One region of the Psychrobacillus psychrodurans genome, then DNA from elsewhere that is predicted to be linked to it. Evidence: a T-box and tRNA genes for the amino acid it is inferred to sense, from the RefSeq annotation. Region 1 holds a T-box; the other holds one or more tRNA genes.
What was found. A T-box is a leader RNA that pairs with one kind of tRNA and senses whether it is charged. The one in region 1 lies ahead of ileS (isoleucine--tRNA ligase), so its partner is inferred to be a tRNA-Ile.
Positions count from the first base shown of each region.

Region 1 (7,406 bases):
ATTTTTACCAAATACAGCACCAGCTGTTTTGAAGTTTAACTTAAACGAAACTTCTTCTAGCTCTTCCAAATCCGTTACAAAATTTATTTTTTTTATGTTTAGTTCGTCTTGAATAATGGATTCATATTTCTTTAAGTTTTCGTTGGATACTACTGTATAAATGACCATTTCGGCTAGTGGTTGTTTTACTTTCAAGTTATATGAATTTCGGATGCTGCGACCTAACTCCACAATCTTCAATACAGCATTCATATCATCCTCTAATTTTCTATCGATGAAGTTGCTTTGATGTTTTGGGTAGTCTTGAAGATGAACGCTGGCATTTTGTAATTTTAAATGTATGTCCTCTGCGATGTATGGACTAAACGGTGCAACTAATTTACTAACAGTACTTAATACTTGGTATAGAGTATTAAATGCTGCACGTTTATCGTCAGAAAAACCTGTCGCCCAAAAACGCTGTCTCGATCTACGAACATACCAATTACTTACTTCCTCTACTAATTCAGCAATTTCACGAGTAGCTTGAGTAATTTGATAATCTTCCATAAACTCTGTTACCTTTTGAACTGTACTATTCAGCCTTGAAAGAACCCATCGATCCATTTTTGTTTGTTCACCAGGTTTCGTTCTATCGAAGGTAAACTGATCAATATTTGCATATAGTGAATAAAATTTAAAAATATTATCAAGTGTATCAAGTAGCTTAGAACTAGCTTCTTGTACATTCTTTGACGAAAAACGTTTTGGATTCCATGGAGAACTATCGACTAATAATGACCAGCGTAATGCATCGGCACCGTACTGATGCATTAAATCAAGTGGATCTAGTGCATTCCCTTTACTTTTAGACATTTTTTGACCTTGCTCATCTAATACATGTCCAAGTGACAACACATTTTTGTAAGGTGCTTTTCCTGTAAAGAGGGTTGATACAGCAAGCAAACTATAGAAGAATCCTCGAGTTTGATCAATTCCTTCTATTACTACATCTGCAGGGAACTGATCGTTAAATTGTTTATTATCACCAAATGGATAATGGTGCTGTGCAAAAGGCATCGATCCGCTATCAAACCATACATCGATTACTTCAGGCGTACGCAACATTTCCCCACTACATTTTGGACAAGTACAGAGAATGGTATCTATATATGGCTTATGCAACTCTAAGTTTTCAGGCAATGGCTTAGATGCGAGTTTTGCTAAAGATGTAATACTAGTCGGAGCTACTTCATATTCACAGGTTGAACAAATCCAAATGTTTAAAGGGGTTCCCCAGTAACGATTTCGGCTGATATTCCAATCCACCACATTTTCTAAGAAATTCCCAAAACGCCCTTTTTTAATATGGTCAGGATACCAATTTACCGACTCATTATTTTCAACTAGCCGTTCCTTTAATGCTGACATCTTAATGAACCAACTGTCCGTTGCATAATAAAGTAGAGGTGAATCACAACGCCAACAATGAGGATAGCTATGCTCGTATTTCTCCTTATGAAATAATAAGCCGTTATTCGCTAATAACTTAATGATCTCAACGTCACTGTCCTTCACAAATTGGCCAGCTAAATCTGTGACCACTTCTGTATAACACCCTCGTTGATCCACGACATTTACGAAAGTAAGTCCGTTTTGTTGTACTGTTAGATAATCATCCTCACCATATGCAGGGGCAATATGCACTATTCCTGTACCACTCGTTTCTGTTACATAATCCGCTAACACAACAATATGCCCTTTTGTTATATCTATATAATGGAATGGCGGAAGATAAGGAACACCTTCAAATTCGACTCCTGAATGTTCACTTAGGACAATAGCTTTTTCTCCTAACACAGCAGGAACTAATGATTTTGCAAGTATATATATTTCACTTTCTACCTTAGCCCGCACATAGACTAGACTAGGATTCATAGCAAGCGCTACGTTTGCTGGTAGAGTCCAAGGTGTTGTAGTCCAACCAAGAAAGTACTCATCAGCATTTACGAGTTTAAACTTAACCGTAGCAGAGAGATCCTTTACATCTTTATAACCCTGTGCCACTTCATGTGAACTCAAAGATGTTTGGCAGCTAGGACAATAAGGTGATACTCGATGTCCTTTATAAAGCAGTTTATCGTGATGAACCTTACTTAAAATATTCCAAACACTTTCCATATACTCGTTACTTAATGTTAAATATGGGTTATCCATGTCTACCCAATAACCAAGTTCTTCGGTAAAAGAACGCCAAATTTTTTCGTATGTGAATACACTTTCCTTGCACTTCTTAACAAAATCCTCAACACCGTAATTTTCAATATCTTGCTTCCCTGATATTCCTAGCTGCTTCTCTACTCCAAGTTCAACTGGTAAACCATGTGTGTCCCATCCTGCTTTTCGCTCGACTCTAAACCCTTGCATAGTTTTATAGCGAGCTACAACGTCTTTAATCGTTCTTCCTAATGCGTGGCCGACATGCGGTAGGCCATTTGCTGTTGGTGGTCCCTCATAAAAAACAAATGGAGTGTTCTCTTCCCGGTTTTGTACAGACTTTTCAAAAGTTCTATTGTTTTGCCAATACTCTCGAATTCTTTGTTCCCTTTGTACTTTACTTTCTTTTACATCTTGCGCACTCATCACTATTCCTCCTATACATTGTATAAAAGGCATACAAAAAACCCCGTCCCAAGTAAAGGGACGGGGTTAACCGCGATACCACCCTAATTCTATTGAGCCGATCCAATAGCACTTAGCAACGTACAAATCATACGTGTTCTTTTTAACGGTAGACACCCGGATAAGCTTACTAAAATCTTCAGCTCTTCTTCTCAGAGAGGATATTCATGTATAACCTGCACACTGACTTTCACCAAGTTGTCAGCTCTCTGGGAACAAATCGATACATTACTCTTTCTCTTCAACGAATTTATATGCTTTTATTGAATAGTAATATAGCAAAATTAGAAGATAGTGTCAATTATTTATTGTTTCAAAATATCTTTCACTCGTTGTACATATTCTTCCGTATCATAGGAAAAGTATAACTGACTTGCCAATCGAACAGGATCACCAAAGAAAAAACGTTCATATAGTGTTTGTCGTGTGCCAAATGCACTCATAGTTAAATCCCATGCTAATCGGAAAAGTTTGACACGATCCTTTCCAATGTCTTCCCAAGATTGTAAGTAGTGATTTAACTCATTTCTAATAGGCGATTGAAATGCGCTTTCGGTTGGGATGGACATTAATCCACTGGCACCTAAGAGCTGAATTATTTCGCTAAAACGCGGATATATGCGTGGAAATACATTCATAGCAATTTGTAATGTGGTGCTGTCTGGTTGCATCCATCCACCTTTGTCTACTTTGGCCTCTACTTCTGATTTTATCACCAACGCTTTCATCGTTTCCAAGGCAATAATTATTTCAGTTGCTTTCTCTTGCACATGTTGATATTCCTCAATATTAATTGTTTCAATAATAGATTGGACAATTCCCAATATGAATTCAGTTTTCACAATCTGCCTAGATGCTACTTGGTGAAGTGTAAAGGGCAAGAACGAGCTCGACTTCATAAAATTAGTTGATATAAATAAATTGTCATAATAAAATACACGCTCCCAGGGAACTAAAACATCGTCAAATACTACGATACTATCAATTTCTTCGTACTTCGAACTTAATGGATAGTTAAAATTGGAGTCTCCTCCAACAAATGATTCCCTACCGATGAATCTTAACCCTTTTGTATTACAAGGTATTGAAAATGCAAAGCTATTACCTTCTTCTGCTTTCCCCCCTGCTGCAATAACTAATAGTTCATCCGTTATTCCACCTTGTGTCGCAAGTAGTCGCGCACCTTTTATAATGATTCCATCTTTGTTCTTGCCCACTATTTTTGCGGCTATAGGTTCATCTGAACGTTCCACATAAAGTTGTGTGCGATTTACTTGTGGTTCTATAAACGTATGAGTCATAGAGATGTCATTTTCTCTTGCATATTCGTAAAATGATTGTAGATTATCTGGAAAACAATTCTTTTGGTCCTGCAATAAATGAACTGATGAGGCTAATGCCATTAATACTGTGTTCATATAATCCGGACTTCTTCCCATGAGTCCATTGTTCGATTTAGCCCATTGCTGCACCATTTCTCGTCTTGCCCCTAAATCCTCTTTTGTCTTGGGCTGCAAATATGACATTCCTACCCATTTTTTTGTAGTTGGAGATAAATAAGTTAGAACATTTTTTAAGTCTTTGTCATGCTGAAGATCGTACAATCTAGCCTGACTTTTTATAATTCCTTTAAAAGCAGGATGCTCAGAAATGTTCCCTGATACAGGCTTTCCGTCTATCCAAACATCCGCTTTAAGCTGATCGATCCGATTAATATACTGCTTGCCTGTTATAGCTGGCATACTTTCACTCCTAATGTTTAGGCTGCACTTAGCTCTATAATATTACTTTTAGAGTAGAGTTGTGACTGTAAAGGTGGGATGATTCCACTGCTCTTTCAGGAGATGGTTTGTAAATTACAAATAACCATGTGTTAAAAAAGTAGGATTACAGGATAGCGAGGAAGAAGGTTTAATTCATGGCTATTAGAAAGTCGAAATAGAAATTCGGGATATATAACACATATGACGCCTAAGAAATCAAAAGGAAGTGATTTTCTTATTAAAGCAGATACAATGGAAGAGCTTGAACGCAAATGTAAAATTGACTTGGAGGACTTCAAGCAACTATTAAACTAAAAATTACTGAAAAAGCTACAAATGAGGATTGTGGTCGAGGAAACTCTGCTTATGATCTAATATAAATATTGACTGATTTAAATAATTAGAAACCCTTTTACAATTAGGATTTCTAGTTTTGTTTTCAATTCCATAATATTATTAAATTTACATTTTAATTGAGTCAATTTCATAATTACTTGTATTATTTAAAAGTACGTATGTTTACATAATATTGTAATAAATTATTCGTTTTTAGGGAAAGTTGATCCCGTCGATTGGAGTGGCAGCCGGCGACTCCAGCGGGAACAGCACGAGCTGAAAGCCCCGCAGGAACGTAGTGACGAGGAGATTGAAGCCGTGCCCGCGGAAAGCGTCCGCCTAGAACGGAAATCAGCATTGTTCGGGTTTAACTAAATAATATTTTTTATGAAATTGACTCAATTGATATTCTATTTCCCTTAAAGTGTTCCACCAGATCCACCATCGATATTTACGGCTGTTCCAGTTACATAGGACGCAGCATCGGATACTAGAAAAGTAATGACATTTGCTGCTTCAGTTGTTTCACCAATTCGTTGAAGTGGAATCGTAGGACCTACTACATTTCTAGAATATTCTTCCCAAGTAAGTTCTGGAGCGTCCTTTTTCCATTTTAATTCGATTTGATTACTTCTGATAAGTCCAATGCAAACTGTATTTACCCGAATATTGTCTTTGCCTAAGTCTTTACTCATAGCTTTAGTCAAAGCCATTCCAGCTGCTCGACTAACTGTCGTTGGTAAAGAACTTGCAGGCGGTGTTTTCCCTAAAACTGCTGTTACGTTTACAATAGCTCCTCCGCCTACTTCTCTCATATAGGGAATTGCAGCTTTTGAGGTATGTATTGCTCCAAATAATTTTAAGTCTAAATCTGTTTGCCATAAATCTGTATCTACTGAATCGAAAGGATTGGCAGAGGAAGTACCCGCATTATTAACTAAGATATCAATTCGACCATAATGACTAATTGTTTTTTGAATGATTTCTTTACAAGCTTCCTCTTTTGTAATGTCAGCAGGAACAATTAATACGTCTGCTCCTGTTTCAGTTTTAATAAATGCAGCTGCCTCTTTTAATTTTTCTTTTCCTCGTGCACAAAGTACTACACTTGCTCCCTCTTGCACTAATTGCAATGCTGTTTGTAAACCTATACCTTTACTTGAACCAGTAACTATTGCTACTTTTCCTGCTAATCCTAATTCCATTATGTTGCCCCCTTGATTTCGGTATCCTGTTCATCTTTCATTATATTACAAGTTTATCATTTTTCAGAATTATTACTCTCGTTATATAAAAACAGGCTACATGAAAGAATATATGTACTGATGAAGAAATACAACTTCCTTAAAACCTAAATTACGTTGTATTCGATAATGTTTTAATAAACATGCCTCTTCATAGAATTATTTTCAACGAAAGACTCATCCTAAACAAAAGGAAAGGAGTTTAATCATGCAGAAAATAGTTATTGCACTTGGAATTATTACTTCTACCCAATTAGTTCCAGCACATATACAGTCGATTGCACCTACACAACAGGAAATACCTGCTTATGCTAAGTGGGGACAGCTAGCTATGAAAGAAGCTCAATCCAAATATCCGAATGCAAGTATTATTGACTACCTACATGAAGGAAAGGAAACTAAAGAAAGTTCTACAATTGAAAAATTTAAGTTATTGTTAAAAGATAGTGGTAAGGAATTTGGAGTATCTGTAAGGATTGAATATATTACTGATACTGATGAGCTTGTTAATATTCAAATACAAGAAAATTAGGATTTATTTTTAACATTTTTTTCTTATTATAATAAGGAATATTATTAGTAAACTAACCAATGACCTGTTGCGTTGGTCATTGGCTTCTATATTATTATCGCTCTTTTTACATTATCTTCAAAAGATTTGCCATCTCAATTGCTGATATAGCAGCATCGTACCCTTTATTCCCTACTTTTGTACCCGCTCGTTCAATAGCCTGTTCAATTGATTCAGTTGTAACAATACCGAAAATAATTGGAACTCCAGTTTGTAAACCTACTTGAGCGATTCCTTTTGCAGCCTCATTACATACATAGTCATAGTGTGTAGTAGCTCCACGAATTACTGTTCCAAGACCAATGACAGCATTATAATTATGTGATTCAGCCATTTTTTTTGCAATAAACGGTACTTCGAATACACCTGGAACCCATGCGACTTCTATGTTTTCTTCCTTTACGCCGTGACGTTTCAATCCATCTATTGCGCCATCAACAAGCTTTGCATTAATGAAATCATTAAAACGCCCTACGACAATACCTATTTTCAAATCTGTTCCGATTAAATTTGCTTCTATTGTTTTTACCATCTTATTCTCTCCTTAGTTACCTTTAATATTTATTAAGTAATTTGATAATTCTTCAATTGTTACAATCTTCACTTGAAATTGTTGGGCAAATTCCAGTAAATCTGGTAAGCGTGCCATTGTCCCATCTTCGTTCATAATTTCACAAATTACACCAGCTTTTGACGATGCACAGAGCATTCCAAAATCCACTGCAGCTTCTGTATGTCCTCGTCTTTCTAATACACCACCAGGTTTTGCAATAAGAGGAAAGACATGTCCAGGTCGCTTAAATTGTAATGCTCTTGCTTCTGGATTAATCA
Region 1 is NZ_CP189791.1:1,485,106-1,492,511, reverse strand. Features, by position in the region: gene ileS (isoleucine--tRNA ligase) at 1-2,622, opposite strand, end outside; T-box leader at 2,676-2,915, opposite strand; gene hpaB (4-hydroxyphenylacetate 3-monooxygenase, oxygenase component) at 2,967-4,403, opposite strand; gene ACQCPR_RS06930 (SDR family NAD(P)-dependent oxidoreductase) at 5,180-5,965, opposite strand; gene ACQCPR_RS06925 (DUF3889 domain-containing protein) at 6,213-6,536, shown strand; gene ribH (6,7-dimethyl-8-ribityllumazine synthase) at 6,643-7,107, opposite strand; partial or broken gene ribB (3,4-dihydroxy-2-butanone-4-phosphate synthase) at 7,144-7,406, opposite strand, start outside.

Region 2 (7,406 bases), 1.2 Mb from region 1:
TCCTACATGGCTCATCACTTTATAGTGAATAATGTATGCGGGTGTGGCGGAACTGGCAGACGCACTAGACTTAGGATCTAGCGCCGCAAGGCGTGGGGGTTCGACTCCCTTCACCCGCACCATTTAATTTAATAACCGAGCGGAAGTAGTTCAGTGGTAGAACACCACCTTGCCAAGGTGGGGGTCGCGAGTTCGAACCTCGTCTTCCGCTCCAAAGATTCACTAAAGTGCCGGGGTGGCGGAACTGGCAGACGCACAGGACTTAAAATCCTGCGGTAGGTGACTACCGTACCGGTTCGATTCCGGTCCTCGGCACCACTTTTATGAAAAACATATGCGCTCGTAGCTCAATTGGATAGAGCACTTGACTACGAATCAAGAGGTTGCAGGTTCGAGTCCTGCCGAGCGCACCATATTTGACGGGAAGTAGCTCAGCTTGGTAGAGCACTTGGTTTGGGACCAAGGGGTCGCAGGTTCGAATCCTGTCTTCCCGACCAGTTATTATTTTCGGGGCCTTAGCTCAGCTGGGAGAGCGCCTGCCTTGCACGCAGGAGGTCAGCGGTTCGATCCCGCTAGGCTCCACCATTTATAAAAAGTTTGAAATCTTGGCGGTGTAGCTCAGTTGGCTAGAGCACTCGGTTCATACCCGAAAGGTCGTGGGTTCGACTCCCTCTGCCGCCATCTTAAGGACCTTTAGCTCAGTTGGTTAGAGCAGACGGCTCATAACCGTCCGGTCGCAGGTTCGAGTCCTGCAAGGTCCACCATCAATATCTTGGAGGAATACCCAAGTCTGGCTGAAGGGATCGGTCTTGAAAACCGACAGGCGGGTCATACCGCGCGGGGGTTCGAATCCCTCTTCCTCCTCCATTTTAATCTAATTGATGCAGCTGTAAGCCGAAGAAGATGTCTCATTATTCTTAAGCAAAGTACCACAGATTTTGTAAATATATTAACGTCGCGGGGTGGAGCAGTGGTAGCTCGTCGGGCTCATAACCCGAAGGTCGCAGGTTCAAATCCTGTCCCCGCAACCAAATGGTCCCGTGGTGTAGCGGTTAACATGCCTGCCTGTCACGCAGGAGATCGCCGGTTCGATCCCGGTCGGGACCGCCATTTATATATGAATGTTAATACATATCAATTGAAAATTTGGCTTGAAAAATTAGCTTCATTTAAAATTGAAGAGGCTCAGTAGCTCAGTCGGTAGAGCAAAGGACTGAAAATCCTTGTGTCGGCGGTTCGATTCCGTCCTGAGCCACCATAGTAATGCGGGTGTAGTTTAGTGGTAAAACCTCAGCCTTCCAAGCTGATGATGAGAGTTCGATTCTCTTCACCCGCTCCAAGTAATGGGCCTATAGCTCAGCTGGTTAGAGCGCACGCCTGATAAGCGTGAGGTCGATGGTTCGAGTCCATTTAGGCCCACCATTATTCCGAAGTAGCTCAGTGGTAGAGCAATCGACTGTTAATCGATCGGTCGTAGGTTCGAGTCCTACCTTCGGAGCCATATATGGGGAAGTACTCAAGTGGCTGAAGAGGCGCCCCTGCTAAGGGTGTAGGTCGGGCAACCGGCGCGAGGGTTCAAATCCCTCCTTCTCCGCCATATATTGGCCCCTTGGTCAAGCGGTTAAGACACCGCCCTTTCACGGCGGTAACACGGGTTCGAATCCCGTAGGGGTCATACTCAAAAAAGGTAACCAATCATTGGTTACCTTTTTTTATATTCTTATTTCTTTCCTTATGTTATGGTATGTAAAGCTAATATCATTTATATAGCAAAATGTCCTTTGATATCAGATAATACCTAGATATGATATAACGCTTGGCGAAGGGAGAGGTTAAAAGTGTTAAAAAAAATTAGTAAATTGGTTCTTGTAGCTTTTTTAGCTTTGGGTATTTCCAACCTAGGTAATATGAAAGTCGATGCATCCACAAGCAAAGTTATGTGGGGAAAAACTGAGTTAAAACAAGGACAAATAGGTAAGGTTACAATTCTAGCAAACACAAATTTAGTTAAAGTAGGCTCAAATGGATCACTTAATAAAGTACGCACACTAAAAAAAGGTGATGAATACAGAGTTTATACGTATAAGGGAACAAATGGTGGTTTATATGGTGTAGGAGCAAGTAGTTACGTACAAAAAGGTTCTCAAGTAAAATATGAAACGCCTTCTAAAAGCAAGCTTGCCTTGCTTAATAAAGAAGTAATTGGTGGGCTTAAGCCAAAGACAGGGATGAAGCTTGTTTATTCCCCTAGTTTTACTGAAAATACACAAAATGAATTTACTGTTAGTGATTCATATAATTCTGAATATGATATTACTGAAGCTTTTTTAATGAAGAAAGGTGATTCCCTAAATAGTTTTACTTATATTGAACGTAAAAATCGTTTAGCGTTTGGTGTAAGTCATACAGATTGGGTCATACTCGACCTCGCTTTACCTTTAATTGAAGGAAAACAAACGAAAGAATACTATCTAACAGAGGACAACGATGAAGCTTTCTATAATGTAAATGTGGAAAGTACTACTAGCACAGTTAAAGTAAAAGCCGGAACATTCCAAAACGTGGTAGTTGTTCGTATAAACAATGGCGATACGTATTATATCGCACCAGGAATCGGTATTATCAAGCTTGTTGATAAAAAAGGAGTAGTTAAAGCAGAATTATTATCATTCAAATAAGCAAAAAACCAGAATACTAGCAAAACGCTAGTATTCTGGTTTTTTAATTATTATAGATAATAGCCAATCAATAAACCTATACCTAACAGGAACACAAAAATTGTATTTGTTAGTGCAGTGTCTTTCATAGCTGGTGCTACTTGAACTGGATTTTCTGTTTGTTTAAATAATTTAATAGCATGTATTGGTTTCTTCACACTTAACAAGACCAATAAACTCCATGGAGTGATTATTTGTAAAACTACCATACCAATTATCCAAAGATAAGATAATACAAAATAAGCAGCTAGAATTGCAATGGCATTTTTCCGCCCAACTAATATAGCCATCGTTTTTCGTCCACCTGCTGTGTCTTCTACTAGATCGCGAATATTATTAGAGAGCATTATCGCGGCAACAAGAAGGGCACTTGGTACAGACAATAAAATAGCAAATAGCGGTACTGAACCTACTTGGATAAATACTGCAATTAAAACGATTAGCATCCCCATAAACAATCCACTAAATAGTTCTCCAAAGGGTGTACTAGAAATAGGATAAGGTCCACCTGTGTAGAAATATCCAACGGCCATGGAAATTGCACCGACAATTAACAATAGCCAAGAGCTTTCGTAACAAATATAGATTCCTAAGGCGGCAGCAATAATATATAGTAATAATGCTAGTTGCATAACGGTTTTGGGTTTTACACCATTACGTACAATGGCACCACCGATACCAACCGATTCCTCACTATCAAGTCCTCGTACAAAATCATAATACTCGTTAAACATATTTGTAGCAGCTTGTATAAGAAGACAAGCTAATAACATAGCAATAAATAATAGCCAGTCAATATTTGCCTCGTATAGGGCAATCATTGTACCTAAAAAAACAGGTGCAAATGAAGCAGTAAGGGTATGTGGCCTTGTTAATTTCCACCAAACGCGCCAACCTTTGTCTGCTTGAAATTCATGTGACATAATTTTTCTCTCCTTTAAAAGAATCCAATCTCAATTTTAGCATAAATTTATGGCTAAATGTGTGCTGAAATGTGTAGAAAGATGTATGATTAAGGGTAGAGTAATTTAATTAACCTAGATAAAAGAGTAGTTATTAAACGGAGGTCATATTTATGCCGAAAACCACCGGCACCATTGATACAAAATACCGTTTTTATACGGAAACAATAGAAGTCTCAAGATTGTCTGCCCAGGCATTCTTTGAAGCAGGGGATGAATTATATAGAGGGAAACGTTATTTTTGGCAAAACAAAGAGAAGACGTTAACTTTAGTAGGATTGGGACATGCTCATATTATTGCAAATAATTTAGAAGATAATAGATACAAGGATATTGATACGAAGTGGAAGGAACTGTGCCAGTCTTCATTAAAGGAAAAGGCAGATGTATCTCCAATTCTATTTGGTGGATTTTCATTTGATCCTAAAAACAAGGTTTCATCGGAATGGGATACGTTCCCTTCTGCCTTCTTTGTCGTATCTAAATTTCAATTAGTTATTCAGCATGACCAAGCATTCGTTAATATTCATTATATAACGGATGAAGTGAAAAGCATGGAACCTTTTGAACAACTACGTATAGAAAGAGATGCGTTAATACACACTGCTCAGGTAAAAGAGTTAAAGGTACATGCTAAACCAACACTAATCAAACGAGAAGATCGCTTGAAAGATGAATATTTGCACGCTGTAGAGGATGTAACGAAGAGAATCCGAGAAGATGAGATACAAAAAGTAGTAATTGCCCGATCTCTAAAACTAACATTTAATGATACTTTTTCTCCTGCAACGGCAATATATAATGCATCGATGGAGCAACCAGAAAGTTATTTATTTGGTCTAGAGAATGATGAAAAAATCTTCTTTGGCGCAACTCCTGAGCGACTTGTAAAAGTGGAGAATAATAAAGCTCAATCTGCAGGGCTTGCGGGTTCCATTAGAAGAGGGAAGAATTCTCTCGAGGACAAAGAGTTAGGAGATTCGTTATTAACAGATCCCAAAAACTTAGGTGAGCATAAATATGTTGTAGAAATGATTAAGAAGGTATTTATGCAATATTGTGAGGATATTAAAGTACCAACTAGACCAAAGCTTATGAAGATTAGAGATATCCAACATCTATATTCTCCAATTGAAGGAGACCTTAAAAAGGAGTCTTCATTATTTGAATTAGTACAAGCTTTACACCCAACACCTGCATTAGGAGGAGAGCCTCGTCAGGATGCGATTAAAATTATTCGTGAATCCGAACAGATGAATCGTGGATATTATGCTGCTCCAATTGGTTGGATAAATGCTGAAGGAGACGGAGAGTTCGCAGTTGGGATACGTTCTGCTTTAGTGGAAAATGAACATGCCTACTTATATGCAGGTGGCGGAATTGTTGCTGAATCATCCTCTTTAGAGGAATTTGAAGAAACACGAGTGAAGTTCCGTCCGATGCTTCGAACTCTTGGAGGAAACATGAATGACTAACATCGAGTATTTAACATCATATGTAAATCACTTTGTAGAAACGGTTAAACAGACAGGAGTTCAGGATATAGTAATGTGTCCTGGTTCAAGGTCTACTCCACTTGCGTATGCATTTGCTAAAAGTGAAGGATTTCAATTTTATCGACAAATAGATGAGCGCTCGGCTGGTTACTTTGCGCTTGGTATTGCGAAAGCTAAAAAAAATCCTGTTGTTCTTTTATGTACTTCAGGAACAGCAGCAGCAAATTTTTTCCCAGCGATAGTGGAAGCATATTACGCACGTGTACCTTTATTGGTCATTACAGCTGATCGGCCTCATGAACTCAGAGAGGTAGGAGCTCCTCAAGCAATCGATCAACTTCATTTGTACGGAAAGCATGTGAAGTGGAGTGTAGATTTCCCACTACCCGAACAAAATGAAGAGAGCCTTGATTTTGTAGAGCGTCATATTCAGCGCGCAGTGTCTACATCTAGAGTTTTTCCGATGGGACCAGTCCATATAAATGTACCATTCCGCGAACCGTTATTACTTGATATGGAACAAACAACATCAAATGTGAACATGCAAGTATCGGAAATAGGAAAGTTAGTGCCAAGTGCAGAGTTTGTAGAATGGTATAAAGATATACTACAAAATGAGGAAAGAGGATTATTTATAGTAGGAGATTCACTTCAAACTACTGATGGTTTTTGGGAATTTGCAAAACAGGTACGGTGGCCAGTTCTAGTGGACCCTTTATCTAATTTACGGGCATCCATACCTGCCGATTGTATGGATTTATGTATAGATCAATATGATGCAATTCTAAAAAATGATGCTTTTAAAAAAGTGGCTGTTCCTAATGTAGTCGTTCGTTTTGGGGCACAGCCTGTTTCCAAGCCACTAATGCTGTTTTTAAAGTCTTGTAAGCCTTCAGTATTTATCGTTGTTGATGAAAGTCCTATTTTTCGTGATTCACTTCATATCGCTACACATCATGTTCAGGTTGAGGCAGGGTCGTTATGGATAAAAACACTTGAAAAAGCTTCCTCTAAATATGCCGATTCCTGGTCTCAAGCAAATGAAATTGCTACTAATCATGTGGATAGCTATATTCAAAATGAAACAGATGAAGGTGCATTGGCAGGCATGTTGTTTGAAACACTACAAGATAATTCCTATTTATTTGCTAGTAGCAGTATGCCAATACGAGACCTTGATACTTTTTTCAATAAAACGGCCAAAGATATTCAGCTCTATGCAAACAGAGGAACTAATGGAATCGACGGAGTAGTTTCTACAGCAATAGGAGCTCAAGCAGCTTTAAATCGTCCAGGGTATTTGCTAATAGGGGACTTAGCGTTCTTACATGATTTGAATGGTTTGATTGTGACTCGATTCCACCGTACCGATATGACAATTATCGTTATGAATAATGATGGCGGTGGTATTTTCTCTTATTTACCTCAGTCTACAGAAACCAATTATTTTGAGCATTTATTTGGTACTCCGACAGGATTAGAGTTTTCACATATAGCAGCTATGTATAATGCACAATACTTTGCCGTTCATTCGAAGGAAGATTTTAAAGCAGCCCTTACTGGGGAGAAGTTAAAGGATATTCGTATTATTGAGGTATTTACGAATAGACAAGTTAATACAGAAACACATCGCAAATTATGGGATGAAATTTCGAAGGAGCTGGACTCGGTTTGGAAAGTACAACTGTAAATGTCCGTGGGATTGATATCCATTTCAACAGATATAATAATGGGGCTAAGGAAAGAATAGTGTTATTGCATGGTTTTACAGGTTCTACAAATACATGGAATGAAGTAATTTCTTTTCTACCCAATACATTTGATATTTTAACCATTGATCTTATCGGTCACGGGGTAACTTCGAAGCCTATGGATTCTACCCGTTACGCTGTAGAGGAGCAGATAGCAGACTTAAATGCAATGTTTCATCACCTTAAGTGGAGTAATTTTACGCTAGTTGGTTATTCAATGGGTGGTCGATTAGCTCTATCCTATGCAAGCCAATATCCTGTTGATAGGTTAATCCTTGAAAGTAGTTCCCCTGGTATTACTGAGATAGAACAACGTTTAAATAGAAAACAATCAGATGAGCTCCTTGCTGATCGGATATTGAATGAAGGACTCACATCCTTTGTGCATTTTTGGGAAGGGATTCCTTTATTTCATACTCAACGCCAATTGTCTTTGGAGACACAGCAGCAGATACGAGAGGAACGACTTGCGGGGTCTGA
Region 2 is NZ_CP189791.1:2,664,132-2,671,537, reverse strand. Features, by position in the region: tRNA gene ACQCPR_RS12995 (tRNA-Lys) at 1-14, shown strand, start outside; tRNA gene ACQCPR_RS12990 (tRNA-Leu) at 38-122, shown strand; tRNA gene ACQCPR_RS12985 (tRNA-Gly) at 140-214, shown strand; tRNA gene ACQCPR_RS12980 (tRNA-Leu) at 230-318, shown strand; tRNA gene ACQCPR_RS12975 (tRNA-Arg) at 337-413, shown strand; tRNA gene ACQCPR_RS12970 (tRNA-Pro) at 421-497, shown strand; tRNA gene ACQCPR_RS12965 (tRNA-Ala) at 510-585, shown strand; tRNA gene ACQCPR_RS12960 (tRNA-Met) at 608-681, shown strand; tRNA gene ACQCPR_RS12955 (tRNA-Ile) at 688-764, shown strand; tRNA gene ACQCPR_RS12950 (tRNA-Ser) at 775-867, shown strand; tRNA gene ACQCPR_RS12945 (tRNA-Met) at 957-1,031, shown strand; tRNA gene ACQCPR_RS12940 (tRNA-Asp) at 1,035-1,110, shown strand; tRNA gene ACQCPR_RS12935 (tRNA-Phe) at 1,183-1,258, shown strand; tRNA gene ACQCPR_RS12930 (tRNA-Gly) at 1,266-1,339, shown strand; tRNA gene ACQCPR_RS12925 (tRNA-Ile) at 1,346-1,422, shown strand; tRNA gene ACQCPR_RS12920 (tRNA-Asn) at 1,427-1,501, shown strand; tRNA gene ACQCPR_RS12915 (tRNA-Ser) at 1,507-1,597, shown strand; tRNA gene ACQCPR_RS12910 (tRNA-Glu) at 1,604-1,675, shown strand; gene ACQCPR_RS12905 (hypothetical protein) at 1,839-2,678, shown strand; gene ACQCPR_RS12900 (1,4-dihydroxy-2-naphthoate polyprenyltransferase) at 2,729-3,640, opposite strand; gene ACQCPR_RS12895 (isochorismate synthase) at 3,793-5,154, shown strand; gene menD (2-succinyl-5-enolpyruvyl-6-hydroxy-3-cyclohexene-1-carboxylic-acid synthase) at 5,147-6,865, shown strand; gene menH (2-succinyl-6-hydroxy-2,4-cyclohexadiene-1-carboxylate synthase) at 6,847-7,406, shown strand, end outside.
Region 2: it has a tRNA-Ile gene. The T-box ahead of ileS (isoleucine--tRNA ligase) is inferred to sense a tRNA for this amino acid. The anticodon was not compared.